Variovorax paradoxus: one gene and its partner. The protein of the gene in region 1 interacts with the protein of each later gene in a pairwise test. Links are inferred from orthologs where the notes say so. Each region holds a gene or a part of one and is shown in the gene's direction. Other genes may lie near its edges.

The links.
Region 2: the proteins of nth (region 1) and aceE interact in binary tests that used the Escherichia coli proteins (3 or more experiments, as listed by UniProt). The link is inferred for Variovorax paradoxus from one-to-one orthologs.

The regions. Positions count from the first base shown.
Region 1 is NZ_CP091716.1:3,624,056-3,638,991, reverse strand. What follows is about bases 3,929-6,766. They hold nth (endonuclease III), read left to right. Parts: upstream 3,929-4,942; coding sequence 4,943-5,590; downstream 5,591-6,766. Other genes in these bases: L3V85_RS37335 (methyl-accepting chemotaxis protein), read right to left, coding at 6,497-6,766; L3V85_RS16865 (Ivy family c-type lysozyme inhibitor), read left to right, coding at 5,621-6,469; L3V85_RS16875 (PLP-dependent aminotransferase family protein), read right to left, coding at 3,929-4,833. Also shown: mfd (transcription-repair coupling factor), read left to right, coding at 1-1,146; phosphoserine phosphatase SerB, read left to right, coding at 1,143-1,856; L3V85_RS16890 (Ldh family oxidoreductase), read left to right, coding at 1,935-2,999; L3V85_RS16885 (DUF6172 family protein), read right to left, coding at 3,010-3,339; L3V85_RS16880 (hypothetical protein), read left to right, coding at 3,409-3,636; more of L3V85_RS16875, read right to left, coding at 3,646-3,928; more of L3V85_RS37335, read right to left, coding at 6,767-8,059; L3V85_RS16850 (LuxR C-terminal-related transcriptional regulator), read left to right, coding at 8,202-10,985; L3V85_RS16845 (histidine phosphatase family protein), read right to left, coding at 11,017-11,580; L3V85_RS16840 (adenosylcobinamide-GDP ribazoletransferase), read right to left, coding at 11,577-12,371; cobT (nicotinate-nucleotide--dimethylbenzimidazole phosphoribosyltransferase), read right to left, coding at 12,368-13,417; L3V85_RS16830 (cobyric acid synthase), read right to left, coding at 13,414-14,874. UniProt on the Escherichia coli protein: DNA repair enzyme that has both DNA N-glycosylase activity and AP-lyase activity. The DNA N-glycosylase activity releases various damaged pyrimidines from DNA by cleaving the N-glycosidic bond, leaving an AP (apurinic/apyrimidinic) site.
Region 2 is NZ_CP091716.1:4,561,944-4,577,274, reverse strand. What follows is about bases 6,282-9,514. They hold aceE (pyruvate dehydrogenase (acetyl-transferring), homodimeric type), read left to right. Parts: upstream 6,282-6,599; coding sequence 6,600-9,314; downstream 9,315-9,514. Other genes in these bases: aceF (dihydrolipoyllysine-residue acetyltransferase), read left to right, coding at 9,366-9,514; L3V85_RS21210 (PAS domain-containing sensor histidine kinase), read right to left, coding at 6,282-6,380. Also shown: L3V85_RS21230 (glutaredoxin family protein), read right to left, coding at 1-177; L3V85_RS21225 (M3 family metallopeptidase), read right to left, coding at 208-2,277; bifunctional methylenetetrahydrofolate dehydrogenase/methenyltetrahydrofolate cyclohydrolase FolD, read right to left, coding at 2,283-3,134; L3V85_RS21215 (response regulator transcription factor), read right to left, coding at 3,211-3,843; more of L3V85_RS21210, read right to left, coding at 3,840-6,281; more of aceF, read left to right, coding at 9,515-11,030; L3V85_RS21195 (MFS transporter), read left to right, coding at 11,027-11,620; lpdA (dihydrolipoyl dehydrogenase), read left to right, coding at 11,617-13,437; L3V85_RS21185 (C40 family peptidase), read right to left, coding at 13,537-14,112; L3V85_RS21180 (PQQ-dependent sugar dehydrogenase), read left to right, coding at 14,444-15,331. UniProt on the Escherichia coli protein: Component of the pyruvate dehydrogenase (PDH) complex, that catalyzes the overall conversion of pyruvate to acetyl-CoA and CO(2).

The DNA.
Region 1 (14,936 bases):
GACCTGAGCGTGATCGCCACCGCGCCGCAGCGGCGCCTGGCCATCAAGACTTTCGTGCGCAACGAAGGCACCGGCGTGATCCGCGAAGCCGTGCTGCGCGAGCTGAAACGCGGCGGGCAGGTCTACTTCCTGCACAACGAGGTCGAGACCATCGAGAACCGCCGCCAGAAGCTGGAAGAGATCCTCCCCGAGGCCCGCATCGCCGTGGCCCACGGGCAGATGCCCGAGCGCGAGCTCGAGCGCGTGATGCGCGACTTCGTGGCGCAGCGCTACAACCTGCTGCTGTGCTCGACCATCATCGAGACCGGCATCGACGTGCCGACCGCCAACACCATCGTGATGAGCCGTGCCGACAAATTCGGCCTGGCGCAGCTGCACCAGCTGCGTGGCCGCGTCGGCCGTTCGCACCATCAGGCATATGCCTACCTCATGGTGCCCGACACCGAGGGCCTGACCAAGCAGGCGGCGCAGCGGCTCGACGCCATCCAGCAGATGGAAGAACTGGGCTCCGGCTTCTACCTAGCCATGCACGACCTGGAGATCCGCGGCACCGGCGAAGTGCTGGGCGAAAGCCAGAGCGGCAACATGACGGAGATCGGCTTCCAGCTCTACAACGAGATGCTCAGCGAGGCCGTGCGCGCGCTCAAGGCCGGGCAGGAGCCGGACCTGCTGTCGCCGCTGTCTGTTACCACCGAAATCAACCTGCACGCCCCCGCCCTGCTGCCCGACGACTACTGCGGCGACGTGCACCTTCGCCTGTCGTTCTACAAGAAGCTCGCCACCGCGAAGACGCCCGACCAGATCGACACGCTGCTCGAAGAAATCGTCGACCGCTTCGGCAAGCTGCCGCCGCAGGCGCAGACGCTCATCGACACGCACCGCCTGCGCGTGCTGGCGCGGCCGTACGGCGTGGTGAAGGTCGATGCCGCGCCCGGCATCATCAATATCACCTTCAAGAAAGACCCGCCGGTGGATGGCATGGCCATCATCCAGCTGATCCAGAAGAACAAGCACATCAAGCTGGCGGGCAACGAAAAGCTGCGCATCGAGCGCGAACTGAAAGAACCCAAGGAACGGGCCCAGATGGTGCGCGACGTGCTGCGCAGCCTGGGCCAACCCACCGTCAAGGAAAACGTCACCGCATGAGCGCCACCCAAGAAATCTCCCCCGGCCTGGTCATCCAGCGCGTGAAGCCACCGCTGAAACTGGCCGACTTCAAGCTGATCGCGTTCGACATGGACTCGACGCTGATCAACATCGAATGCATCGACGAAATTGCCGACGCTGTCGGCAAAAAGGCCGAGGTGGCCGCCATCACCGAAGCCACGATGCGCGGCGAGATCAAGGACTTCAAGGAAAGCCTGCGGCGCCGCGTGGCCCTGCTGAAGGGCGTGCCGGTCGAGGCGCTGCAGCAGGTGTACGACGAGCGGCTGAAGCTCAACCCCGGCGCGAGCGAGCTGGTTGCGGCCTGCAAGAAGGCGGGCCTCAAGGTGCTGCTGGTGTCGGGCGGCTTCACCTTTTTCGCGAACCGCGTGAAGGAGCGCCTGGGTATCGACTTCGCGCGCTCCAACCTGCTCGACGAAGCCGACGGCAAGCTCACCGGAGAGGTCGTCACGCAAAGCTGGGGCGACATCTGCGACGGCGCCGAGAAGCGCCGCACGCTGCTCGAGGTGGCGTCGCTCATGGGCATCTCTGCGCAAGAGACCATCGCCGTGGGCGACGGCGCCAACGACCTCCCGATGATGGGCGAGGCCGGTCTATCCGTGGCCTATCACGCCAAGCCGAAGGTGCGCGAGCAGGCCATGGTTGCCATCAACGAAGGCGGCCTGGACCGCGTTCTCGAAATACTGCGATGACTGGTTGGGGCGCGATTCTTGGGGCGATCACGCCCTGAACGAACATCGAACAACACGACGAGACAACGGACCATGGACATGACCGACACCGCTCCGCTCTACCGCGCCGACGCCCTCGAAGACTACGCCAGCGCCCTCCTCCAGAAAGCCGGACTCGAAGCATCGAAAGCCGGCAGCGTCGCCCGCACCCTGGTCGAAGGCGACCTGCTCGGCCACGACACCCACGGCCTCGCGCTGCTGGCCGGGTATGTGAAGGAGCTGGAGTCCGGCGGCATGACACGCGACGGCGCTCCCGAAGTGCTGTCGGACCGCCCGGCCGCCGTGCTGTGGGACGGCAAGCGCCTGCCCGGCCCCTGGCTCATGGACCAGGGCATGGACCTGCTGGTGCCCCGCGCGCGCGAACTCGGCACCGCCTCGCTCGTCATCCGCCGCAGCCACCACATCGCCTGCCTCGCCGTCTACATGCTGCGCGCGCTGCGGGAAGACATGCTCATGCTGCTGGCCTGCTCCGACCCCAACACCGCCAGCGTCGCGCCCTTCGGCGGCACGCAGGCCGTGTTCACGCCCAATCCGCTGGCCATGGGCTTTCCGCTGTCGCAGGGCGGTGTGATGGTCGACATCTCGGCCTCCATCACCACCAACGGCATGAGCAACCGCAAGCGCGCGGCCGGCGAGACCTTCGCCGAGGAATGGCTGATCGACGCCGCCGGCAAGCCGTCGAACGACCCGCAGGTGCTGTTCGACCAGCCGCCCGGCACGCTGCTGCCCGTGGGCGGCCTGAGCCACGGCCACAAGGGCTACGGCATGGCGCTGCTGGTCGAGACGCTGACCGCCGGCCTGGCGGGTCACGGCCGGGCCGATGCGCCCGAAGGCTGGGGCGCCACGGTGCACATCACGCTGCACGACCTCAACGCCTTCGGCGGCAAGGACGCCTTCCTGCGCCAGATGGACCATGTGGCCGCGCAATGCCGCGCCAACACGCCCATCGACCCGGCAAAGCCTGTGCGGCTGCCGGGCGAAGGCGGTTTGAAGCGTCGGGATGCGCAATCGAAGAACGGGGTGCGGCTGCACCCGTCGATCGCACGTGCGCTGCAGGATGCGGAGCAGCGTCACGGCCTGCGGCTGGCGCAGGCGCTGGCCTGAAGAGGCCGGCTCAGTCTTCTTCGGTTTCGGAAGCGTCCGGGGCGGTTTCACCCGCGGGGCGCGGCTTGCGCTTGCCGGGTTTGGCGACGACCTCGACATAGAACTGCTTGCCGCCGTCCTTGACCACGCCGTCGATCAGGCCGGTAATGGCCGAAAGATGGACGACTTCGGCCGATTCCTCGGCCGCGCCGAACTTGCAGTCGAAGTCCCAGAAGTCCGCGCCTTCCGGCAATACGCGCCGCCGCTCGCGCTTGATGTACTTGCGGATCTCGTGCTTGATGGCTTCGAGGAGACGGTCGGGGTGCTTGCCCTCGACCTGAAGCTGAAAGGTTTTTCTCATGGGTGATCGTAACGCCCCCGCCGCGCCGCTGTGTACAGTCGGCGCTTCAAACGAAAGCAGGTGAAAGACATGGCGCGCGCAAACGACTGGGCAAGCAAGGTGATGGCATTGATCAACGGTGGCAATCCCACCGCCGCCATCGCGCAGATCAAGGTCGCGCCCTCGGTCAAGGACCTGAAGGCGCTCCAGACCATCATGACGCTCTCGAAAATGAAAGGCCGCTATCCGAACGTGGATGCGGCCATCGCGGACAACCTGGACCTGCTTGCAGCGCCCCGGCTGCACCGGTCCCCTTGACTCCGGGGCTTACAGGGCCTGTCCGAGGCGCTTGACGCCCTCTTCGATCTTCGCCACGTCGGCCGTCGCGAAGCTCAGGCGCAGCGTGGCCACGTCGGGCTTCTCGGCGAAGAACGGCGCGCCGGGCACGAAGGCCACCAGTTTCTCGATCGCGCGCTTGGCCAGTTCGTTCGCATCGGCCAGCTTGCCGTTGGCGCCCGTCAGGCGCGCCCAGAAGAACAGGCCCCCGTTGGGCTGGGTGAAGCTCACCGCATCGCCCAGTTCGCGCTTGAGCGCATTGCCCATGGCCTGCGCGCGCTGGCCGTACACCTCGCGCACATGCGCCAGCGTGGCCGGCATGCGGCCGCTCTTGAGGTATTGAGCGGCCGTGGCCTGCGAGAAGGTGCTGGTGTGCGCGTCGCTGAACTGCTTGCACATGGTGGCCTTGGCCAGCAGCTCGGGCGGCGCGATCATCCAGCCGATGCGCAGGCCCGGGCTCAGCACCTTGCTCAGGCTGCCGCAGTGGGCCAGCAGTTCGCGGCTGCCGGGCACGTCCTTGCTCAGCGCCATGATCGACGGCGGCGGGGCTTCGCCGAAGTACAGGTCGCCGTAGGGGTCGTCCTCGACGATCAGCGTCTGGTACTTCACGGCCAGCTCGAGCACCTTCTTGCGGCGCTCCAGGCTCAGCATGGCGCCGCTGGGGTTGCCGAAGGTGGGAATCAGGTAGACGAACTTGGGCTTGTGCTCGGCGATGAGTTTCTCGAGTTCGTCGGTCTTCACGCCATTGGCGTCGATGGGCGCGCTGATGAGCTGCGCGCCGTACAGGCGGAAGCACTGAATGGTGGCCAGGAAGGTCGGGCCCTCGACGATCACCTTGTCGCCGGGCGAGATCATGGTCTTGCCCAGCAGGTCCAGCGCCTGCTGGCTGCCGGTGGTGACGATCAGGCCGCTGGGGTCGACGTCGACGCCCTTGGTCTTCATGAAGGCGCTCAGTTGGGTGCGCAGTGGCTCGTAGCCTTCGGTGGCGCCGTATTGCAGCGCGCCGCCGGGTTCTTCGGTGAGTGCCTTGTTGCTCGCCTCCTTGAGGCCCTCGACGTCGAACATGGCGCTGTCAGGGAAGCCGCCCGCGAAGCTGATGATGCCGGGCTTGCCCAGCAGCTTGAAGAGTTCGCGGATGGCGGAGGTCTCGACGTTGTCGAGTCGGGAGGCGAATTGCATGGTTTGGCTCTCTTTCTGGGGTGCCATTGTCGCGAAAGCGGCGGGCAATAAAGCTGCGTAAGGCTTTGGCCTTTCAACGATATATTGCGCTAAAGCCGATCCCCGCCCCATGAAAAAAGAAACCATCCCCCTCTTCTTCGCCACGTTGCAGGCGGCCAACCCCGAACCCCAGACCGAACTCGAATACACCACGCCCTTCGAACTGCTGGCCGCCGTGCTGCTGTCCGCGCAGGCCACCGACGTGGGCGTGAACAAGGCCACGCGCAAGCTGTTCCCGGTGGCGAACACGCCGCAGGCCATTTACGACCTCGGCGTGGAAGGCCTGGAGGAATACATCAAGACCATCGGCCTGTACCGCAGCAAGGCCAAGCACCTGATCGAAACCTGCCGCATGCTGGTCGAGCAGCATGGCGGCGAAGTACCGCGCACCCGCGCCGAGCTGGAGGCGCTGCCCGGCGTGGGCCGCAAGACCGCCAACGTGGTGCTGAACGTGGCTTTCGGCGAGGCCACCATCGCGGTCGACACGCACATCTTCCGCATGGGCAACCGCACCGGGCTCGCGCCGGGCAAGACGCCGCTCGAGGTGGAACTCAAGCTGGAGAAGCGCGTCCCACTGCAATACCGGCTGCACGCGCACCACTGGCTCATCCTGCACGGACGCTACATCTGCGTGGCGCGCAAGCCGCGTTGCTGGGAATGCGCGGTCGCCACCTTCTGCGACTACAAGCCCAAGACGCCGGCGCCGAAGACAGCCTGAAAAACACACCCGACAACACACCGAATGACAATGAAGAAGCCCCCGTCCCGCACGCTCCTGGCCACCGTCCTGCTCGGCATGGCCGTCTGCGTGCCGGCCGTGTCGTGGTCGCAGGCCGCTTCGCCCGGCCTGCCCGCCGATGCGATGGCGCAGTACGGCGGGCGCTGGTCGACCGACTGCGCCAACGCGGCCGCGCCCACCGTGCAGGTGCACCCTGACATGCTGATCGCCGCCAGCGGCAAGCGCCGCGTGGTCGGCACGGCGCCGCAGACGGCCCACAGCTTCTTCGGCAACAGCCCTCCGCCCGCCAACTTCGACGTGGCGCTGATGAGCACCGTGGGCAAGGCCGGCGCCATGACCTTCCTGGTCTACCGCGAGGCGCGCGGCCAGTCGATCACGCTGGACGCGGAGAAGCCCGTCGCCGGCCAGCTCGGCCCCGACATGATGAAGTTGCGCTACTGGCGCTGCGACGGCGCCGCGCGCGCCGCGCCGCCGCCGGCCGAAGCCGCGGCGCCCGCGAAGCAACCCGCCCCGCCCACCGGCAGCCCCGCCGCGCTGGCCCAGGGCCCGGCCATGCAGAAGGCCTGGCGCGCCGCGCTCGGCACGCGCGAGACCGACCGCTGGCTGGTGCGCCGCGAAGGCCCGGCGCCCGAGCCCCAATGGGTGACGGTCGACGGCACGCGCTACCTGCTGCATGCCTTCTGCAAGCCGCACGACTGCTACGACAACAACGCCATCGCCCTGTACGACCAGGGCTCGGGCCGCATCTACGGCCTGGTGCAGCGCAACGGCAAGAACCGTCTCGTGGGCACGCCGCCCGCGGCGCTCGCGCCCCAGCTCGACAAGCTCTGGCGCGAGCAGTGGCGCCAGAAGAACTGAAGCCGAAGGGCTCCGCGCGCTGCCCGCTCAGGCCAGCTTGAACATGCGCACCGCATGCACCAGGCCCGCGGCCTGATCGTTCATCGACTGCGCGGCGGCCGAGGCCTGCTCGACCAGCGCCGCGTTCTGCTGCGTGGTGCGGTCCATCTGCTTGATGGCGTCGTTCACCTGCTCGATACCGGCCGACTGCTCCTGGCTGGCCGCGGTGATCTCGGCCATGATGTCCGTCACCCGCCGCACGCTGCCCATGATCTCTTCCATGGTCTTGCCGGCTTCATTGACCAGCGTGCTGCCCGCGTCGACCTCGTCCACCGAGTCGCCGATCAGCGTCTTGATTTCCTTCGCCGCCGCCGCCGAGCGCTGCGCCAGGCTGCGCACCTCCGAGGCCACCACCGCGAAGCCGCGCCCCTGCTCGCCGGCGCGCGCGGCCTCCACCGCAGCGTTCAGCGCGAGGATGTTGGTCTGGAAAGAGATGCCGTCGATCACGCCGATGATCTCCACCACCTTGCGCGACGAGGCGTTGATGGACGCCATCTTCTCCACCACCTGGTCCACCACCGCGCCGCCGCGCGACGCCACCTGCGAGGCCGAGTCGGCCAGCTGGTTGGCCAGCCGCGCGTTGTCGGCGTTCTGCTTGACGGTGGAGGTCAGCTCCTGCATGGACGCCGCCGTCTGCTCCAGCGAGCTGGCCTGCGCCTCGGTGCGCGAAGACAGGTCGCGGTTGCCCGAGGCGATCTGGCTCGACGCCGTGGCGATCGAATCGGTGCCGTCGCGCACCTGCCCCACCACCTTGGCCAGCTCGTCGTTCATGGAGCGCAGCGCGCGCATCAGCATGCCCGACTCCGAGGAATCCCCCACCTCGATGCGCGCCGTCAGGTCGCCCGAAGCCACCTGCTGCGCCACCGTTACCGCCTGCCCAAGGGGCCGCGTGATCGAGCGCGTCATGCGAAAGGCCAGCAGCAGCCCGCCGACCAGCGAGGCGCAACTGATCCACACGATCATCCACTTGGCGCGCTGGTACGCGGCCTGAGTCGACGCGGTGCTCTCGTCGGCGCTTTTCTTCAGCTGCGCCTGGAAGGCCGCCACATGCGCCAGCACCTGGTTCAGCAGCGGCATGCACTCCTGCGTCAGCACCTTGACGGCCGCGTCGGTCTGGTGCGAGGTGGCGAGCCCGACCACGTTCTTGGCGATGGGCAGGTACTGCGCCTCCAGCGCGCGCAGCTTTTCGAGCATCTGGCGTTCCTCGGGGGTCGAGGCGGCGGGGTCGGCCATCACGGTGGCCAGGCTCTGCAGCCCGCCGTCGATCTCGCGCTGGGAGCTCCCGACGAGTTCGATGTCGCCTTTCTGCGCGGCCGAGTCGCTCACCAGCGCCAGGTTGCGCGCCGCGATGGCCCGCTTGCCGATGGCGGACTGCACGTTGTTGAGTTCGTCGAGCTTGCGCTGGCCGACCTCGGTCGCAAAGGCGATGCGCTCCGAAAGATGCGCCATCTCGCGCAGGCCGATGCCGGTGATGACCAGCTGCAGCAGCAGCAACAGCGCAAAACCCAGCCCGAGACGGGCGCCAATCCTGAGATTCGAAAGATCGAGCATGTAGCTTCCTTCAAAAAAGTTGCGGGGCCTCCCTTTCGTCATCGGCGGCCCCTGCATGCGCCACCCCACCCCTGAAGGGTGGGATGGGCAAACCCGGATACATGTGTTTCAGCGGGCGCCGGATGAATGAGAATTCGCAGGGATGCAGCAACCCGATCTCTCCCCCGGCGCGACGGCACTGCGCACCCGCAGCCGCCGGCTGCTGGTCCGCCAGGGCCTGCTCGACCGGCTGGCGGCGCCGGGCGCGCGCCGCTGCGTCGTGCTGCGGGCGCCCGCCGGCTTCGGCAAGAGTTCGCTGCTGCTCACCTGGCAGCGCGAGCTGGTTTCGGCCGACACCGACATCGCCTGGGTCCGGCTCGCCGACGTTCCCGAGGGCGACCTGCATTTCATGACCGCCCTGATGGCGGCTCTGGGCGGCATCGACGCCGCCATCCCCAGGCAGGCCGTGGCCCACGCCCGCCCCGACGCCTACGCCATCGAGCGGCTGGTCATCGCACTGGTGCGCGGCATTGCGGCGCAGGGCCGCAAGGTGGTGCTGATCGTGGACGACGTGCACTGCGCGCAGAGCGAGAACGTGCTGCACGCGCTGCAACTGCTCGTCGAGTACGCGCCGCCCAACCTGCTGTGCGTGTTCGCCAGCCAGGACGACCTGCCGATGACGCTGGCGCACGCCCCGGCCTCCAAGGCCGTGCTGGAGCTGCGCAACGACGACCTGCGCTTCAGCCTGCCTGAGTCGATCGACTACCTCTGCATGCGCCTGCCCGACCTCGACGAGCGCGCCGCCTCCGCGATCCACCGGCTCACAGAGGGCTGGCCGGCCCTGCTGCGACTGGCCAGCGCCGACGTGCGGCGGCGGCGCGGCGTGCAGTCGTCGCCGCTGGTGCACGGCGTGCCCGACCCCGAGCCCTTTGCCGCGTACTTTCACGACCACGTCTTTTCCCGTCTCTCGGAAACGCAGCTGCGCCTGCTCACCTGCTGCGCCGCCTCCACTCGCTTCAACGCGCCGCTGTGCGCCGACCTGGCGGGCGCCGGCTTCACCCCCGCCCTGTGCGCCGAGCTGCTGGAACCGCTGGCGCGCGAAGGCCTGCTGTCCGCCGTGCCGGAAGCGCACGAGCCGCCCGAACCGCTCGACGCCCCGGACGCCGCGCCGCCCCGCGAGCGCTGGTGGTACATGCACCCGCTGCTGCGCAGCGTGCTGCTGACGCGCTTCGCGGCCCGGCCCGAAGCCGAGCGCCTGCGGGTGCATGCCACGGCCTGCCAGTCGTTCGCGGTTCGCGGCATGCACCACCAGGCCGTGCGGCATGCGCTGGCGGCCGGCAATCGCGAGACGGCAGCCCGGCTGGCCGAGCGCGGCGCGTCGGCGCTGTTCACCCAGGGCCGGATGACCGAGATGATCGCGCTGGTGCGCCAGCTCGACACCCAGACCATCGGCGACAACGCCAATCTCGCTCTCTGGATGGCCTGGGTCGAACTGGCCGACTACCGCCTCGACGACTGCGCCCGCAGCATCGAGCTGCTGCGGGCGCAGGCGGGCGACATTGCGCCGGCCATGCGCTACCGGCTGACGCTGCTGGGCTGCCTGCTCGCCATCCGCAACGACGACAACGACGCGCTCTCGCGGCTGCTGCCCGAGCTGCTGGCGCCGCCGCCGGGCGCCGACGACTTCGCGCTGGCAGGCCGCCGCAACGTGCTGACCTGGCTCTACCTGCACCGCGGCGAGTTCGAGCAGGCGCGGCGCATCCAGCGCGACGAGCCGACGCCCCGGGTCGACGGCGAGCCCGTGGTCGGCACCCTGTTCGGGTCGCTGGTGGGCCGCTGCCTCGTGGGCCTGTCGTATGCCGTCGAGGGCCAGATGCACCGCGCCGAGCGCATCTACCGCCAGGTGCTGAGCGAAGCGCAGGAGCGCGGCGCGCGCTGCGCCGAGGCCGAGCGGCTGACCGCCCAGCTGCTGGTCGAGGTGCTCTACGAGCAGCAGGGCCCGCTGGCCGCCGCGCGCTTCATCCAGGAACAGCTGGGCACGCACGACGGCCTGATTCCCGACACCGCCCTGCGCATGATCATCGTGTCGAACCGCGCGCAGCAGGCGGCCGGCCGCTGGCGCGAGGCGCTGGAGCATCTGGCGCAGGCCGGGAGCTTCCTGGGGCGCTTCGGCATGGACCGCGCGCTGGCCTGCGTGCTGCTGGAGCAACTCAGGATCCAGCTGGCGAGCGACGACGCCGAAGCAGCACGGGCGTCGTTGCAGGAACTGGAAGTGCTGCACGGCCGTCACCCGGGCGTCGAGCCCGGCACCCTCCGGCGCATCGCCGACATCGTGGAGCGGGCGCGCATCTGCATGGCGATGCACGACGGCGACCTTCTGCCCACGCTGGCGAAGATCGAAACCCTCTCCCACCGCTACGGACAACGCGGACAGGTCGGCTTCGTCGCCGCCCTCCAGCTCCAGGCGGCCGAGGTCGAGCGCAGGCTCGGGCGCGCCGAAGCGTCGCGGGCACGCGTGTGCGCCGCCCTGCGCCTGGGCCACCGGCTGGGGCTGCTGTCCACCCTGCTGGGCGCGCACGACAACGCGCTGGCGCTGATCCGCACGGTGGCCACGATTCCCAACCTCGACCCGGTGCTGTCGTTCTTCATCGAGCGCATCGAGGCCCTGGCGCAGTTGCAGAGCGACGCGCGCGCCGAGCCGCCGCCGGTGCCGCGCTTTCGGGACGACCGCCGGCTGAGCCGCCTGCTCACGCTGCGCGAAGCCGAGATCGCCGAGCTGCTGCTGCAGTCGCTGCCGAACAAGAAGATCGCGCTCACGCTCGGCCTGTCGCTGGACACGGTCAAGTGGCACCTGAAGAACATCTACATGAAGCTGGACGCCCACGGGCGCGGCGCCGTCGCCGAGCGCATGCGGCTCGAGCTGGAACGCGACGACGGCGACAAGTAGCCGCCGCCCTCGCTCACATCAGACGGAGGGATCAGCCGGAAGGCGGATGCTCGAAAGTCAGCCAGCCGCCGAACGGCATCTCGCCGCCGGGCCAGTCGTCCGCCACCGCCGGGCAGCGGATGCCGCGCCGCAGCAGCGTCACCGCGCGCAGCACCCCGGAATGCGTGACCCACAGCGTGTCGCGCGGCTGCCCCAGCCATTCGTCGTGCGCCTCGGCAATGCGCGACATGAAGTCGCGCACGCTTTCGCCGTGGCCGCCCACGCGCAGGTCCGCGAAGTCGGCGGTCCAGGCATCGAAGTCTTCGCGCGGAATCGCGGACCAGGGCCGGCCTTCCCAGGCACCGAAATCCATCTCGGCCAGCCGGGCGTCGCGCCGCAGCGGCAGATCGGGCCGCAGCGCGGCGATGGCGTCGGCCAGCGCGGCGCAGCGCCGCAGGGGCGAGCTGCACAGCATCGTCCCGGCGGGCAGCAGCTTCGCGATGCGACGGGCGGCGTCGAGCGTGGCGTCGGCATGGGCTTCGAGGTCGGTCGCGCCGTAGCAGAGGCCGGGTTCGGCCACCACCGGCGCATGGCGCTGGAGCCAGAGCGTGCTCATGCGTGCCAGGCCAGCGCCAGGTAGATCGCGAGCTCGCAGACCTGCTGGGTCGCGCCCAGCCCGTCGCCCGTGAAGCCCTGCAGCCGCCGCATGAAGAGCCGCGCCATCCAGCCCGCCGCCAACAGAGCAACGAGCACCGCCGCGCCGACGTGCACGGCGTCGTGCGCCAGCAGCAGCAAGGCTACGGCGGGCAAGGTCCACACCACGGCGATGAGCAGCGCGCCGCCGCTGATCGCGTCCGCCAGCGGCTTGGCCTTGCTCGCGCCGCTGTCGCCCACGTAGGGCAGCCAGCGGATCAAAAACAGCGGCATCAGCCGCGACAGCACATGCGCGCCGACGATGGCGATGGCCACCGACTGCAGCCCGCGCGCCGCCAGCGCGGCGAGCAGCGCGAACTTCAGGCCCAGCGCCAGCACCAGCGCCACCGCGCCGAAGGCACCGATGCGCGAGTCCTTCATGATTTCCAGCGCGCGCTCTCGCCGGGCCGAGCCGCCCAGCCCGTCGGCCACGTCGGCCAGCCCGTCTTCGTGGAAGGCGCCGGTGAGCATCACCGTGGCGACCGTGCTCAGCACCGCCGCCGCCAGCGCGCCCGCCACGCCGGGCAGCCCCATGCCCACGCCCGTGAAGACCAGCGCCGCCACGGCGCCCACCACCCAGCCGATGCCCGGCAGGTGCGCGGCGCTCGCGCGCAGCATCTGCGGACTGAAGCCGACCCAGTCCGCGAGCGGGCCCGTCACCGGCACCCGCGTGAAGAACTGAAGCGCCAGCAGGAAATGGCGAATCCCGCTCATGCGTCCTTGCGCGACACGCCCGCGGCCTCGAAGCTCGCCATCTCGCGCAGGATGCGGCAGGCCGATTCGAGCAGCGGCCAGGCCAGCGCACCGCCCGAGCCTTCGCCCAGCCGCAGGTCGAGATTCAGCAGCGGCTCCAGGCCCAGTTGCTCCAGCAGCAGCAGGTGCCCGGGCTCGGCCGAACAATGCGCCGCCACGCAGCGCTGCACCACGCACGGCTGCAGGGCCTGCGCCACCAGCACGGCCGAACTGGCGATGAAGCCGTCGACCACGATCACGCGCCGCTCCTCGGCGGCCTGCAGCACCGCCCCGACCAGCGTGGCGATCTCGAAGCCCCCGAAAGCGGCCAGCGCGTCCAGCGGCGCCGTCGCGCCCGCATGCAGCGCCAGCACCTGGCGCAGCACCTCGCGCTTGCGCACCAGCCCCGCGCCGTCGAGCCCGGTGCCGATGCCGGTGCAGTCGTCGATGCGCAGCCCACCCAGTCGCGACAGCAGCAGCGCGGCCGACGAGCTGTTGCCGATGCCCATCTCGCCCAGCAGCAAGGCATTGCCGGGCAGCGCCCGCACCACGTCGCGGCCGTTCGAGATGGCCTGGGCGCATTGCTCGGCGGTCATGGCCGGGCCGGCCGAGGCGTCGGCCGTGCCCGCGGCTACCCGGCGCGAGACCAGGCCGGGCCGGGGCGGGAAGCCGCGCCGCACACCGCAGTCGACCACAGTCAGCGCCAGGCCGTGCTGGCGCGCCAGCACGCTCACCGCCGCGCCGCCGGCCAGGAAGTTCTCGACCATCTGCCAGGTCACATCGCTCGGGTAAGCCGAGACGCCGCGCGCCGCCAGCCCGTGGTCGCCCGCGCACACCAGCATCTGCGGTGCCTCGAGCTGCGGCAGCTCGCTGCCCAGGATCAGTCCGATGCGCAGGGCCAGCGCCTCCAGCCGGCCCAGCGCGCCGAGCGGCTTGGTCTTGTTGTCGAGCGCGCTCTGCAGGCGCACCGCCAGCGCGGTGTCGGCCAAGTCGGGGATGTCGGGGATCAGCTTGTTGTCGTTGTTCATGCGATCAGTCCGGCCAACACGCCGGCGTCGAAGTGGGAGTCGATGAAATCGGCCAGGCCGTCGAAGGTGGCGTCCAGCGTGGGCGCCGAGGCGCCGAACAATGCATGAAGCGCGCCGGGGTCCTCGAACAGGCCGTGCATATAAATACCCAGCACGTTGCCGCGCGCGTTCTGCCAGGCCAGCCCGTCGGGCATCACCGGCTGGCCGTCGTGCGCGAGTTGCGGATGGGCGGCCGTCTGGCCGTGGTGAATTTCGTAGCCGGCCACCGGCACGTCCGACAACGCGGCCCAGGCGCCGCCCAGTTCGCCGAAGTTGGCCGTGCGGTGGCGCACCGTCTTCTCGCGCGCGAACACCGTCACCAGCGGAAGCAGGCCAAGCCCCGGGGCGTTGCCGTCGATGCCGTGCGGATCGACCAGCGCCTCGCCCAGCATCTGCAGCCCGCCGCAGATGCCCAGCACGGCGCCGCCGCGCTCGGCGTGCGCGGCCACGGCGCGGTCGAGGCCCTGCGCGCGCAGCCAGGCCAGGTCGCCGCTGGTGTGCTTGGAGCCGGGCAGCACGATCCAGTCGGCGGCCGCCACGTCGGCCGGCGTGCGGGCCCAGACCAGGCGCACGCCCGGCACGTTCTTCAGCGCCTGGAATTCGTCGAGGTTGCTGATGCGCGGATACGCCACCACCGCCACCGTGCGGGTGACGGTGCCGCTCGCGCGGCTGCGGTCGTCGAACACGCCGTCTTCCTCGGGCAGGCCGTGCTGCCACCACATGGGCAGCGTGGCCACGGTGGGCACGCCGGTCAGCTCCTGCAGCTGTTGCGGCGCGGGCGCCAGCAATGCGGCGTCGCCCCTGAACTTGTTGAGCACGAAGCCCTGCAGCAGCGCCCGGTCGGCCTCGGGCAGCAGCGCCCAGGTGCCGTACAGGTGGGCGAAGGCGCCGCCCCGGTCGATGTCGGTCGCCAGCAGGCAGCGGGCCTGGGCATGGCGGGCGATGCGCATGTTGACGATGTCGCTGGCCATGAGGTTGATCTCCGCCGGCGAGCCGGCGCCTTCGATCACCACCACGTCGTTCTCGGCGCGCAGCTCGTCGAGCGCCCGGGCGATCCGGGGCCAGACGCGCTCGCTGCGGCCGCGCCACGGCAGGGCCGAGAGTTCTTCGTTCACCTGCCCCATCAGCACCACCTGGCTGCGGGTGTCGCGCTCGGGCTTGAGCAGCAGCGGGTTCATGCGCACGTCGGGCACGGCGTTGGCGGCCAGGGCCTGGAAATACTGGGCGCTGCCGATTTCTCCGCCGCCCACCACGCGGGCGTTGTTGCTCATGTTCTGCGCCTTGAACGGCGCCACCTTCAGGCCGCGCCGCGCGTACCAGCGGCACAGCGCCGTGGCCAGCCAGCTCTTGCCGGCCCCGCTGGTGGTGCCCAGAACCATGACGCTGCGCGCCGGCCCGTTTTTCGCCTTTGAACTCATCGGCGGATTGTCGTTGAGCGCCAAAACCATCCATGCGGATCGACGAAATGCGACATCTTTCA
Region 2 (15,331 bases), 940 kb from region 1 along the record:
GCCTTGCGGCCCCGAAGCCGCCCCTGCGTCGGCGCTCGGTGCGCGGTCCGAGAAAGTGACCTTGCCGTTCTTGTCCACCTGGCGGTAGACGGTCTGCGCCGTTGCGCTCGCGGCGGCGAACACAAGGGCCAGGCCGATCAGGCGATGCGGTGAGAATTTGTAAGGGGGCGGATGCATCGCCCGAGTATCGCAAGCTTCAGCGCCGCATCAAGCGGGCTGGGCCTCGGCCATGCCTTGATGTCGCAGCAGCGCATCAAGCTGGGGTTCGCGGCCGCGGAAGGCCTTGAACGAATCCATCGCGCTGCGGCTGCCACCGGCTTCGAGGATGGCCTGGCGGTACTTGCGGCCGGTCTCGATGTTCGGTTCGCCGTCGGCGCCCACGGTTTCCTCGAAGGCCGCGTAGGCGTCGGCGCTCAGCACCTCGGCCCACTTGTAGCTGTAGTAGCCGGCCGCGTAGCCGCCCGAGAAGATGTGGCTGAAAGTATTCGGCGTGCGGCTGAACGGCGGGGAGGGCATCACAGCGACTTCAGTGCGCACCTTGCCCAGCAGCGCCATCACGTCGCCGGGCTTGGCGTCGGCCGCGTGGTACTCGGTGTGCAGCAGCATGTCGAACAGCGAGAACTCGATCTGGCGCAGCGTCTGCAGGCCGCTCTGGAAGTTCTTGGCAGCCGTCATCTTGTCGAACAGCGCGCGCGGCAGCGGCGCGCCGGTATCGACGTGGGCGGTCATGTGCTTGAGCACATCCCATTCCCAGCAGAAGTTTTCCATGAACTGGCTTGGCAGCTCGACCGCGTCCCACTCGACGCCGCTGATGCCCGAGACGTCGCGCTCGTTCACCTGCGTGAGCATGTGGTGCAGGCCGTGGCCGAACTCGTGGAAGAGGGTGGTCACGTCGTCGTGCGTGAGCAGCGGCGGCTTGCCGTCGACACCGCTCGCGAAGTTGCACACCAACTGCGCGACCGGCGTCTGCAGCACGCCGTTGTCGGGGCGCAGCCAGCGGGCGCGCACGTCGTCCATCCAGGCACCGCCGCGCTTGGCGGCGCGGGCGGACGGGTCGAGATAGAACTGGCCGACCTTCTGGACGCCCTGAGGGGTTTGGCGTTCGATGCGATAGAACTCGACGCTCGGGTGCCACACCGGCGCGCTGTCGCGGCGGATCGACACTTCGAACAGCGTCTCGACGATCTTGAAAAGGCCGGCCATGACCTTCGGCGCCGGGAAGTACTGCTTCACCTCCTGCTCGCTGAAGGCGTAGCGCGCTTCTTTCAGCTTCTCGCCAATGTAGCTCCAGTCCCAGGGTTGCGGGTCGGTGATGCTCAACTGCTCGGCAGCGAAGACGCGCAGGTCGGCCAGATCGCGTTCGCCATAGGGCTTGGCCTTGGTCGCGAGGTCGCGCAGGAACTTGACGACCTGCTCGGGCGATTCGGCCATCTTCGGCACGACCGACAGTTCGCCGAAATTCCTGTAGCCCAGCAGCTTGGCCTCTTCCTCGCGCAGCGCGAGGATCTCGGTGATGAGCGGGGTGTTGTCGAAGGCCGCGTCGCCGAACTCGCTGGCGCGGGTGACGTAGGCGCGGTAGAGCTTTTCGCGCAGCGCGCTGCTCTTGGCGAACTGCATCACCGGCAGGTAGCACGGCATCTTGAGCGTGAGCTTGTAGCCTTCCTTGCCGTCGGCCTCGGCGGCCGCGCGGGCGGCGCTCACCACGTCTTCGGGCACGCCTTCGAGTTCGCCGAGCTGGGCGTAGTAGGCGAAGGCGTCGGTCGCGTCGAGGGCGTTCTCGCTGAACTTCTGGCTCAGCTCGGCCTGGCGTTCCTGGATGTCGGCGAAGCGCTTCTTGGCATCGCCCTGAAGCTCGGCGCCGCCGAGCACGAAGTTGCGCACCGCGTTGCGGTGGGCCTGGCGCTGCTCGGCGTTGAGCGTGGCGACGTCGATGGCCTTGTATTTGGCGTAGAGCCGCTCGTCGGAGCCCAGGCGGGTCCAGAAGGCGGTGACGCGGGGCATGGCCTCGTTGTAGGCGGCGCGCAGCTCAGGGGTGTCGGCCACGGCGTTCAGGTGGCCGATGGCGCCCCAGGCGCGGCTGAAGCGTTCGGAGGCCACGTCGAGCACCTTCGAGATCGCGTTCCAGTCGGCGGGGAACTCGGGCGCCGTCACGGTCTGCAGCGCGGTCTCGGCGTCGGCCAGCAGCGTATCGACCGCGGGCGACACATGCTCCGGCTTGATCCGGTCGAACAGCGGGAGATCGTTGAAATCGAGGAGGGGGTTGTTCGTCATGGCCATGGAAGTTACTTTGCGGCGCGTTCGGCGGCTTCAAGAGTGTTGGCGAGCAGCATGGCGCGCGTCATGGGCCCGACGCCGCCCGGCACGGGCGTGATCCAGCTTGCGACTTCCTTGACGCCGTCGAAATCGACGTCGCCTGCCAGCTTGCCGTCTTCCTTGCGATTCATGCCCACGTCGATGACCACCGCGCCGGGCTTCACCATGTCCGCCGTGAGGAGATTGCGCTTGCCCACGGCGGCGACGATCACGTCGGCCTGGCGCGTGATGGCGCCCAGGTCTTGCGTGGCGCTGTGGCAGATGGTCACGGTGGCGCTCTTGGCCAGCAGCATCATGGCCATCGGCTTGCCGACGATGTTGCTGCGGCCGATGACCACCGCGTGCTTGCCGCGCAGGTTGTAGCCGATGGATTCGAGCATCTTCATGCAGCCGTGCGGCGTGCAGGGCCAGAAGCCGGGGGCGCCGGTCATGAGCGCGCCGGCGCTGGCGACGTGGAAGCCGTCCACGTCCTTGCTGGGCGAGATCGTCTCGATGACCTTCTGGCTGTCCATGTGCTTCGGCAGCGGGAGCTGGACCAGGATGCCATGCACCTTCGGATCGTCGTTGAGCGCGCGGATGCGGGCCAGCAGGTCGGCCTCGGTCATGTCGGCGGGGTAGGTCTCGAGCGTGGCCGAGAGGCCGGTCTGGGCGCTGTCGTTGACCTTGTGCTTCGTGTAGACCTGGCTGGCCGGGTCTTCGCCCACGAGGATGATGGAAAGGGCCGGGTTCACGCCTCGGGCCTTGAGCGCGGCGGTGCGGCCGGCAACTTCGGCGCGGATGGTTTGGGCGAGGGCGTTGCCGTCGATCAGTTGGGCGGTCATCGGTTTCGATCTTCCAAGTAAAAACGCCCGCTTGCGCAGGCGTGGTGTTCATTCATCGCTATCGCAGGGATAGCTTCTAGGCCTTGGCCGCCGGGGCCGCCTGTCCGAGCGCGATCTTGAGGAGGTCGGCCACGGTGTTGGCGTTGAGCTTTTCCATGATGTTGGCGCGGTGCGCCTCGACCGTCTTGATGCTGATGCCCAGGTCGTCCGCGATCTGCTTGTTCAGGCGGCCGGCGACGATGCGCTCGAGCACCTGTGCCTCGCGGCCGGTGAGCTTGGACAGCAGCGCGTCGCGGCTGGCCGATTGCTGGTGCTGGGTGAAGGCGCCGCGCGCATGTTCGAGCATGCGCTCGACCAGCGTGACGAGTTCCTCGTCGTTGAAGGGCTTCTGGATGAAATCCATGGCGCCCTTCTTCATGCTGTCGACGGCCATCGGCACGTCGCCGTGGCCGGTGATGACCACGATCGGCAGCGGGGAGCGCCTCTCGATCAGCCGATCCTGCAGTTCGAGGCCGGTCATGCCGGCCATGCGGATGTCGACGATCAAACAGGCGACTTCGCGCGGGTCGTATCGGGAGAGAAAGGATTCGGCGGAATCGAAACAGCGGACTCTGTAGTCCTTGCCTTCGAGCAGCCATTGCAGCGAATCGCGTACGGCTTCGTCGTCATCAACGACATAGACCGTGCCCTTCTTCGGAATCAAACTCATGCAGGTACCTTTGCCTCGTCGCTAGCTACGGAACTGATAGCGTCCAACACCGGAATCCAGAAGGAAAAACGGCATCCGATCACATCCGGACCATTGTAGATGTTCTCCGCCTGCATCCGGCCGCGATGCGACTCGACGATGGTGCGGCACAGGTTCAGCCCGATGCCCATGCCTTCGGGCTTGGTCGAGAAGAAGGCCTCGTAGAGCCGGTCCATCACTTCCGGGGCCAGACCCTTGCCGGTGTCCTGTACCGAAAATTCGATGGCGTTGTGGCCCTCGATCACCTTGGGCAGCACCCGCAGCTCGACGCTGCGGCGCGCCAGCGGGCGGTCGGCGATGTCGATCGACTCGGCCGCGTTCTTCAGCAGGTTGACCATCACCTGCTCGATGAGGATCGGGTCGACGCGCACCACCGGCAGCCGCGCGGCCACGTAGTGGTTCAGGCGCACGTTGCGCCGGCGCAGCTCGATGCCCGCGAGCTCGACCGCCTCGCTCACCATGGTGGCCACGTCGGCCGGCGTGCGGTTGGGCTCGCTGCGTTTCACGAAGGAGCGGATGCGCTGAATGATCTGGCCGGCGCGCTGGGCCTGCTTCGACGTCTTCTCGAGCGCGGCGAGCAGCGCCTCGGTGTCGATCGTCTGGCCCTTGATGCGCGACATCATGCCGTTGCAGTAGTTGGTGATGGCCGTGAGCGGCTGGTTGAGCTCGTGCGCCACGCTCGATGCCATCTCGCCCATGGTGATGAGGCGGCTGGCGGCCTGTGCCTTGTCGGCCTGCGCGGCGGCCTGTTCCTCGGCATCGCGGCGGGGCGTGATGTCGGTGGCGATCACGAGCTGGGCGAGGCGTCCGTCCACCCAGGTCAGGTAGCGCGAGCGCACTTCGAGCCACTTGCCCAGGTGCGGCACGAAGATCTCGTTGTTGGCGGTCTGCGCCGCGGTGAGCGTGTCGATCGGCAGGCCCGCGTAGGGGTCGACGTCGTCCAGGCCCTCGTCGTGCGCGTTCGATGCCGGCACGCCGGCCTGCGCGACCATGCCCAGGTGGCCCACCGTGTCGGAGCCGAACCACAGGCGGTACAGCTTGTTGGCGAACAGCAGTTCCTCGGAGCCGATGGGCGCCACGGACACGGCGGCGTCCAGCGCCTCCAGCACCGTGGTGAAGCGCTCGTAGGAGGCGGAGAGCTGCTCGCGGATGCGCGTGGGCTCGGTGATGTCAGTCATCGACGTCATCCAGCCGGTCTGGTGGCCGCGCGCGTCGATCAGCGGCGACACGTACAGGCGGGCGTTGAAGACGCTGCCGTTCTTGCGCTTCACCCGCACCTGGAAGCCGCCGGGCAGGGCGCGGCCGTGCAGTTCTTCTTCGAGCCGCTCGTTCATCACCTCACGGTCGGATTCGAGCCAGTAAGGGAAGGGCGGCGACTGGCCGACCAGTTCTTCCTCGCTCCAGCCCGTCATCGCGCAGAAGGCGGCGTTCACGTAGGTGATGCGGCCTTGCAGGTCGAGCACCCGCATGCCGGTGAGCATGGAGTTTTCCATCGCCCGGCGGAAGTTGGTTTCGGCCACCAGCCGCTGCTGCGCCTGCAGTCGTCTTCGCGTGTGGCGCCAGGTGCCGATCAGCATCCAGCTCGTGAGCACGCTGAGCGCGCAGACCAGCCAGAACAGCCCGTTGCCGACCACGCCCTGCGAGGTGCGGTAGGCCTGCGCCCGCAGCACCAGCGCATTGCCGACCGGCGACACCGGCACTTCATATTCGTTGGTGCGCTCGGTCCAGGGCAGCAGGCGCGTGCCGCTGTCCTTCAGGTTAGTAGTGTTGCCGGCGATCACGTGGCCCTTGGCGTCGAGCAGCGACACCGCGTAGCGTGCCTGCACCTCGGACGGCATGCCGTAGCGCAGCAGGCCGTCGACCGAGAACTCGCCAAGCACCACGCCCGCGAACAGGCCTTGGTCGAACAGGGGAATGTGCAGCTGCAGCATCGCCGGGGGATCGCCGCCCGCCGCGGGCTGCGAATACACCGGCTGGCGCAGCTCGCGTGCCAGCGCGTAGTTGCTTTCGATGTCGCCGGGGCGCAGCACGTCGCCGATCAGGTGCTGCTGCGCCGGATGCACGCTGGGCGCCGCATAGCCGGCCTTGAAGCGGCGGCGGTCGTCGATCCAGGTGATGGTCTGCAGCTCGGGGAACTGGCTCACCAGCGACTCGGCGCGGCTGGTGAATTCGATCGGGTCGATCTCGCGGTTGGAGGCGTCGCGTGCGATGCGCATCAGCTGTTCCTGCCGCTCGAGCAACCGCAGGCGCATGCGCTGCTGCGCGTATTCGACGTCGCGGCGTACCGACTCCTGCTCGCGCTCCACTTCCTCGGTACGCAGATACCAGAAGGCCGACACGATGGCCGCGAGGAAGAGCAGCACGGCCGCCATCGGCGCGAGCATGGCCACGGCGTCCTGCAGCACCGGCGTCTGCTTGCGCCACCACCTGCGCCACCACGAGAGGGGCGAGGCGTTCACGGCACTGCGGGCAACCGCCAGCGGAGAAGAAAGAGGCATGGTCCGAGTTTAGGTGATGGCCCCCTTCGGCAACGACTGCAAGGCGACAGTGGCATGGGCTCTCGAATGGCCATATTTAAACTGTCGAAATTCATCAAAATATCACATTGAGAAATCATCAAGCACTATTTGAAATTCAGATATTTCTATGAGAAACTCCGCCGCGCTGAGTGCATAGCGCACTAAATTACCGCCACAGCCCTAAAAGGAGAGACAAGCATGTCGGCAAATCCCGAGAACCTGTTCGGCTCGGCCGCGAATGACGCGGACGCCCAGGAGACCCGTGAATGGATGGATGCACTGTCTTCCGTCATCCAGAGCGAGGGTCCCGAGCGGGCCCACTTCCTTCTCGAGCAACTGCTCGAACATGCCCGCCAGAACACGGTCGACATGCCGTTCTCGGCCAACACGGGCTACGTCAACACCATCGAACCCTCCCAGGAAGCCCGCAGCCCCGGCAACCTGGAAATCGAACAGCGCCTGCGCGCCTACATGCGCTGGAACGCGATGGCGATGGTGGTCAAGGCCAACCGCCATCACCCGGCCGAAGGCGGTGACCTCGGCGGCCACATCGGCTCCTTCGCCTCGCTGGCCAGCATGTTCGGCGCCGGCTTCAACCATTTCTGGCATGCCGAGAGTGAAAACCACGGCGGCGACCTGCTCTACATCCAGGGTCACGTCTCCCCCGGCATCTACGCTCGCGCCTACCTCGAAGGCCGCCTCTCCGAAGAACAGCTGCTGAACTTCCGCCAGGAAGTGGACGGCAAGGGCCTGTCGAGCTATCCGCATCCCAAGCTGATGCCCGAGTTCTGGCAGTTCCCCACCGTCTCGATGGGCCTGGGCCCGCTGATGGCCATCTACCAGGCGCGCTTCCTCAAGTACCTGCATGCACGCGGCATTGCCAACACCGAGAACCGCAAGGTCTGGGTGTTCTGCGGCGACGGTGAAATGGACGAAGTCGAATCGCTGGGCGCCATCGGCCTGGCGGCGCGCGAGAACCTCGACAACCTGATCTTCGTCATCAACTGCAACCTGCAGCGCCTGGACGGCCCGGTGCGCGGCAACGGCAAGATCATCCAGGAGCTCGAAGGCGAGTTCCGCGGCGCCAACTGGAACGTCGTCAAGCTGATCTGGGGCAAGGGCTGGGACGCCCTGCTCGAGAAGGACCATGACGGCGCGCTGCGCAAGATCATGATGGAGTGCAACGACGGCGACTACCAGTCGTTCAAGGCCAACGACGGCGCCTACGTTCGCAAGAACTTCTTCGGCCGCGACCCGCGCACGCTGAAGATGGTCGAGCACATGACCGACGACGAGGTCTGGAACCTGCAGCGCGGCGGCCATGACTCGCAGAAGGTGTACGCCGCCTTCCATTCGGCCCAGAACCACAAGGGCCAGCCCACCGTGCTGCTCGTCAAGACCGTCAAGGGCTTCGGCATGGGCAAGATCGGCGAAGGCAAGAACACGGTCCACCAGACCAAGAAGCTCGGCGACGAAGACATCAAGGCCTTCCGCGACCGCTTCAACATCCCGATTCCCGACAGCCAGATCGCCGAGTTGCCGTTCTACAAGCCGGCCGACGACACGCCGGAAATGCGCTACCTCCACGAGCGCCGCAAGGCCCTGGGCGGCTACCTGCCGCACCGCCGCGTCAAGGCCGAGGAGAGCTTCACCGTGCCGTCGCTCGATACCTTCAAGGCGGTGATGGAGCCCACGGCCGAGGGCCGCGAGATCTCGACCACGCAAGCCTACGTGCGCTTCCTCACGCAGTTGCTGCGCGACAAGGCGCTCGGCCCGCGCGTCGTGCCCATCCTGGTGGACGAGGCCCGCACCTTCGGCATGGAAGGCCTGTTCCGCCAGATCGGCATCTACAACCCGCACGGTCAGCAGTACACCCCGGTCGACAAGGACCAGGTCATGTACTACAAGGAAGACAAGGCCGGCCAGATCCTGCAGGAAGGCATCAACGAAGCCGGCGGCATGTCCAGCTGGATCGCTGCCGCCACCTCGTACAGCACGAACAACCGCATCATGGTGCCGTTCTACGTGTACTACTCGATGTTCGGCTTCCAGCGCATCGGTGACCTGGCCTGGGCGGCCGGCGACATGCAGGCCCGCGGCTTCCTGCTGGGTGGCACTTCCGGCCGTACCACGCTGAACGGCGAAGGCCTGCAGCACGAAGACGGTCACAGCCACATCCTGGCCAACACCATCCCGAACTGCGTGAGCTACGACCCGACCTTCGCGCATGAAGTCGGCGTCATCCTGCACCACGGCCTCAAGCGCATGGTCGAGAAGCAGGACAACGTCTACTACTACATCACCCTGCTGAACGAGAACTACGCGATGCCAGGCCTGCAGCCCGGCACCGAAGAGCAGATCATCAAGGGCATGTACCTGTCGAAGCAGGGCCCCGCGCTCAAGGCCAAGGCACCCACGGTGCAACTGCTGGGCAGCGGCACCATCCTGCGCGAGAGCTTTGCCGCGCAGGAGCTGCTCGAGAAGGACTGGGGCGTGTCGGCTTCCGTGTGGAGCTGCCCGAGCTTCAACGAGCTGACCCGCGACGGCCAGGACGCCGACCGCTGGAACCTGCTGCACCCCGACCAGACGCCGCGCGTGCCCTTCGTGGCCGAGCAGCTCGGCGCGACCACCGGCCCGGTGGTGGCATCGACCGACTACATGAAGGCCTACGCCGAGCAGATCCGCCCCTTCATCCCGAAGGGCCGCACCTACAAGGTCTTGGGCACCGACGGTTTCGGCCGCAGCGATTTCCGCAACAAGCTGCGCGAGCACTTCGAAATCAACCGCCACTACATCGTGGTGGCCGCGCTCAAGGCGCTGAGCGAAGATGGCACCGTGCCGGTGGCCAAGGTGGTGGAAGCGATCAAGAAGTACGGCATCAATGTCGACAAGGTCAACCCGCTCTACGCCTGACCCTCAACAATCAACGAACGAAACGGCGCCTCACGGCGGGAGACAAACGATATGGCAGCAGTGGAAGTCAAGGTGCCGGACATCGGCGATTTCGATGAAGTCGCGGTGATCGAGGTGCTTGTGAAGGTGGGCGACACGGTCAAGGCCGAGCAGTCGCTCATCACGGTGGAATCGGACAAGGCATCGATGGAAATCCCGTCGTCCACGGCCGGTGTGGTCAAGGAGCTGAAGGTCGAGGTCGGCGGCAAGGTGAAGGAGGGCTCGGTGGTGCTCGTGCTCGAGGCCGAAGGAGCGGGTGCGGCTGCACCGGCGCCCGCCCCAGCCGCGGCTCCCGCCGCGGCAGCACCTGCGCCCGCGCCTGCAGCGGCCGCGCCGGCTCCTGCCGCCGCTCCCGCGGCGTCGGGTCCGGTCGAGGTCAAGGTGCCCGACATCGGCGATTTCAAGGACGTCGCGGTCATCGAACTGCTCGTGAAGGTCGGCGATACGGTCAAGGCCGAGCAGTCGCTCATTACGGTCGAGTCGGACAAGGCCTCGATGGAAATCCCGTCGTCGGCGGCCGGCGTCCTCAAGGAACTCAAGGTCAAGGTCGGCGACACGGTCAACATCGGCGACCTGATCGCCGTGCTCGAAGGCACCGCAGCCGCTGCGCCAGCGCCCGCACAGGCCGCTGCCGCCGCACCGGCTGCGGCAACCACCAGTGCACCCGCGCCGGCGGCCCCGGCACCCGCCGCGAGCCCGGCCGCTGCCGCCGCACCGCACGACCCGACCGTCGCGCCCAGCGGCAAGCTGCCGCACGCGTCCCCGTCGGTGCGCAAGTTCGCCCGCGAACTCGGCGTGCCGCTCGAAGAGGTCAAGGGTTCCGGTCTCAAGGGCCGCATCACGCAGGAAGACGTCCAGAGCTTCACCAAGGCCGTGATGAGCGGCCAGGTCAGCACCAAGGCTTCCGCGGCCAAGGCGCCGGCGGGTGGCGGCGACGGCGCTGCGCTGGGTCTGATCCCGTGGCCGAAGGTCGACTTCACCAAGTTCGGCACGGTCGAGCGCAAGGACCTGTCGCGCATCAAGAAGCTCAGCGGCGCCAACCTGCACCGCAACTGGGTGATGATTCCGCACGTCACCAACAACGACGAAGCCGACATCACCGAGCTCGAAGCCTTCCGCGTCTCCACCAACAAGGAGAACGAGAAGTCGGGCGTGAAGGTCACGATGCTGGCCTTCGTCATCAAGGCGGTGGTCGCGGCGCTGAAGAAATTCCCCGAGTTCAACACCAGCCTGGACGGCGACCAGCTCGTCTACAAGCAGTACTACAACATCGGCTTCGCGGCGGACACGCCCAATGGCCTGGTGGTGCCGGTGCTGAAGGATGCCGACAAGAAGGGCATCCTGCAGATCAGCGCCGAGATGGGCGAACTCGCCAAGAAGGCGCGCGACGGCAAGCTCGGCTCGGCCGACATGCAGGGCGGCTGCTTCTCGATCAGCTCGCTCGGCGGCATCGGCGGCACGCACTTCACGCCCATCATCAACGCGCCTGAAGTGGCCATCCTCGGCCTGTCGAAGAGCGCGATGAAGCCGGTGTGGGACGGCAAGCAGTTCGTGCCGCGCCTGACGCTGCCGATGTCGCTGTCTTACGACCACCGCGTGATCGACGGCGCCCTGGCTGCGCGTTTCAACGCCTACCTGGGGCAAGTGCTCGCGGACTATCGCCGTATCCTGCTATGACCACCGTAGTGGCCGTCCGCAAGGGCGGCCAGGTCACGATGGCAGCCGATTCTCTGGTGACCTTCGGCGACACGCGGCTTTCGCACCGCGCCGAAACGAACCAGAAGATCTTCACCGTCGAGGACGCGGCGGGCTCCAGCCTGTTCGCGATGGCCGGCGCCGCCGCGCACTTCCTGGTGCTGCAGCATGCGCTGGCCGCGCAACCGCGCGAGAAGCTGCTGTTCGGCAGCAAGCACGAGATCTTCCGCACCTTCACGATGCTGCATCCGGTGCTGAAGGACTCGTTCTTCATGCAGACCAAGGAAGACGACCACGAGCCCTACGAGTCGAGCCAGTTCACGATGCTGATGGCCAACCCGAGCGGCATCTACGGCATCTACAGCTACCGCGAGGTGTTCGAGTTCAAGCAGTTCTGGGCCATCGGCTCGGGACGCAGCTTCGCGCTCGGCGCCATGCACGCGGCCTATGACATCAAGTCGCGCAGCTCGCGCGACGTGGCGGAGGCAGGCATTGCCGCCGCCTGCGAATTCGATCGCAATTCGGCCCCACCGGTCGACGTTCTCACACTCAAACTGAAAGTGTCCAAATGAGCGAACAACAAATCAAGGTGCCCGACATCGGCGACTTCGACGAAGTCGCGGTGATCGAGGTGCTGGTCAATGTCGGAGACACGGTCAAGGCCGAGCAGTCGCTGATCACGGTCGAATCGGACAAGGCCTCGATGGAAATCCCGTCGTCCGCCGCCGGCGTGGTGAAGGCGCTGGCCGTGAAGGTGGGCGACAAGGTCAAGGAAGGCTCGGTCGTGCTGACGCTGGAAGTCGACGGCGCTGCTGCCCCCGCTCCGGCTGCGGCCGCACCGGCTCCTGCCGCTGCCCCCGCTCCCAAGGCCGCGCCGGCACCAGCCCCCGCTTCGGCGGCCGTGGCCGTGTCGAGCTATGGCGGCAAGGTCGATGTCGAATGCGACGTGGTCGTGCTCGGCGCCGGCCCCGGCGGCTACTCGGCCGCCTTCCGCGCCGCCGACCTCGGCCTGAAGGTGGTGCTGATCGAGCGCTACGCCACCCTCGGCGGCGTGTGCCTGAACGTCGGCTGCATTCCGTCGAAGGCGCTGCTGCACGTGGCGTCCGTCATGGACGAGGTCAAGCACTTCGCCGACCTGGGTGTGAGCTTCGCGGCCCCGACGGTCGACCGCGCCAAGCTGCTGGGCCACAAGAACAAGGTGGTGGGCAAGCTCACCAGCGGCCTCACGGCCATGGCCAAGATGCGCAAGGTGACGGTGCTGCGCGGCGTCGGCAACTTCATCGACCCGTACCACCTGGAAGTCGAGGAAACCTCGGGCACCAGCTGGGACACCACGGGCAGCAAGCAGACCGTGAAGTTCCGCAACGCGATCATCGCTGCGGGCTCGCAGGCCGTGAGCCTGCCTTTCATGCCGAAAGACCCGCGCGTGGTCGACTCGACCGGCGCGCTGGAGATGGGCACGGACCCCAAGCGCATGCTGATCCTGGGCGGCGGCATCATCGGCCTCGAGATGGGCACGGTGTATTCGTCGCTGGGTGCGCGCCTGGACGTGGTCGAAATGCTCGACGGCCTGATGCAGGGCGCCGACCGCGACCTGGTCAAGGTCTGGCAGAAGATGAACGCGCCGCGCTTCGACAACATCATGCTCAAGACCAAGACGGTCGGCGCCGAAGCCACGAAGGAAGGCATCAAGGTCACCTTCGAGGGCGAAAACGCACCGAAGGAACCGCAGGTGTACGACCTGGTGCTGCAGGCAGTGGGCCGCAGCCCCAACGGCAAGAAGATCGGCGCAGAGAAGGCGGGCGTCACGGTGAGCGACCGCGGCTTCATTCCGGTCGACATCCAGATGCGCACCAACGTGTCGCACATCTTCGCCATCGGCGACATCGTGGGCCAGCCCATGCTGGCGCACAAGGCGGTGCACGAGGCGCACGTGGCCGCGGAAGTCATCGCGGGCGAGCAGAAGGGCGACAAGGAGCTGTCCAGCGCGGCCTTCAACGCCCGCGTGATCCCGAGCGTGGCCTACACCGACCCCGAGGTGGCGTGGGTCGGCCTGACCGAAGACCAGGCGAAGGCCGAAGGCATCAAGGTCAAGAAGGGGCACTTCCCGTGGTCGGCCTCGGGCCGTGCCATCGCCAACGGCCGCGACGAGGGCTTCACCAAGCTGCTGTTCGACGCCGAGACGCATCGCATCCTGGGCGGCGGCATCGTCGGCACGCACGCCGGCGACATGCTGGGCGAGATCGCGCTGGCCATCGAGATGGGCGCCGACGAAATCGATATCGGCAAGACCATCCACCCGCACCCGACGCTGGGCGAAAGCATCGGCATGGCGGCGGAAGTGGCGCACGGCAGCTGCACCGACCTGCCGCCGGCCCGCAAGAGCTGATTGCCGGATGAAAAAGGGCGCTTGTCAGGCGCCCATAAAAAAAATCCCGCCGCGGCGGGATTTTTTTCGTCCTGAATTCCCGGAAAAGGGAGAGCGGGCTCAGTTGCCGCTGTGCGCGACGGCTGCCGCCTTCACTTCGTCCGTCGGGCCGGCCAGCACGCGGCGGGCACCGTCGAAGCGGCGTTGCCAGTAGCTGCCGTTCATGTCTTCCACGCGAACCTGGGCGCCGGAGCGGGGCGAGTGGATGAACTTGCCTTCGCCGACATAGATGCCGACATGGCTGAAGGCGCGGCGCATGGTGTTGAAGAACACGAGGTCGCCGGGCTTGAGCTGCTCGCGGTCGATCTTTTCGGTGGCGGCGGCCTGCTCTTCGGCACGACGCGGGAGCATGTGGCCCACCGTCTGGTTGTACATGGCACGAACGAAGCCGCTGCAATCGAAGCCTGCTTCCGCCGTGTTGCCGCCACGGCGATAGGGTACGCCGAGGAAGCCGATGGCGGTAACCACCAGGTCGGAGGTTCGTTCGGAGACTGTTTGACGGACCTGCTGCAGCTGGCCGATCAGGCCTTTGTCTGCAAGCATGCGGGCCATCTCGTCGTCAGATCGGTCCTGTTGGGGGGCTGCGTGGGCAGCGACGGCAAGCAGGAGGGACGCGGGTAGGACGAAAAAACGCATGGCGCGTAGGATATTGATGACGCGCGGTTATGTCAATTTAAACAGAATTAGCGATTGCCCGCGTAAACCATTGATTTACTTGGATTTTTTCTATTCGGCCAAAGAAAAAATGTAACGGTGAACGTTTATGGCCCATAAGTGGTTGTCACGAAATGGGCCTTCGACGTCGAGGTGAACAGCAGTAGAAACTGGTTCCGGTCGTCATTTCTCTCCAAGATGATGTCATCCAATAGGAAAAGACATGAACTTGCAGAGTAAAGCGCCGAAGCGTCTTCTTGGAATTTTTTCAGCCTTCATTGGGCTGAGTCTTGGCACCCAGGCTTTGGCGCAGATGCGCCCCGAGACCGTCGCTTCGGGCCTTGAAAATCCCTGGGGCATCGCCTTCCTGCCGGGTGGCCGCTTTCTCGTGACGGAGCGCCCGGGCCGGCTGCGTCTCGTGGCTGCGGACGGAAAAATCGGTGCGCCGGTCTCGGGTCTGCCAACCATTGCGGCAGGCGGGCAGGGCGGCTTGCTCGACGTGCTGGCCGACTCGGGTTTCGAAAAGAATCAGACCGTTTATTTTTGTTTCTCCGAGCCTGACGCCGGCGGCTCCGCCAACAGCACCGCATTGGCGCGCGCCAGGCTCTCGGCCGACGGCGCGAAGCTGGAGGAGATGAAAGTCATCTTCAGCCAGCAGCCCAAGGTGGCGAGCCGCAATCACTTCGGCTGCCGCATCGTCGAGGCGCGTGACGGCACGCTGTTCCTCACGCTGGGCGATCGCTTCGGCCGCAAGGAAGACGCGCAGAAGCTCGACAACCACTTGGGCAAGATCGTGCGCATCGCCAAGGATGGTTCCGTGCCCAAGGACAACCCCTTCGTCGGCAAGCCGGGTGCGCTGCCCGAAATCTGGAGCTACGGCCACCGCAATGGGCAGGGCGCGGCGCTCGCGGCGGACGGCCGCTTCTGGATGACCGAGCACGGCCCGCAGGGCGGCGACGAAATCAACATTCCGCTGGCGGGGCGCAACTACGGCTGGCCCGTCATCACCTACGGCGAGAACTATGGCGGCGGCAAGATCGGCGAAGGCATCACCACCAAGGAAGGCATGGAGCAGCCGCTGCACTACTGGGTGCCGTCGATCGCGCCGTCCGGCATGGCTTTTCTCTCGAGCAACCGCTACGGCGCGGCCTGGAAGGGCAACCTGTTCGTCGGCTCGCTCAAGTTCGGCTACCTCGACCGC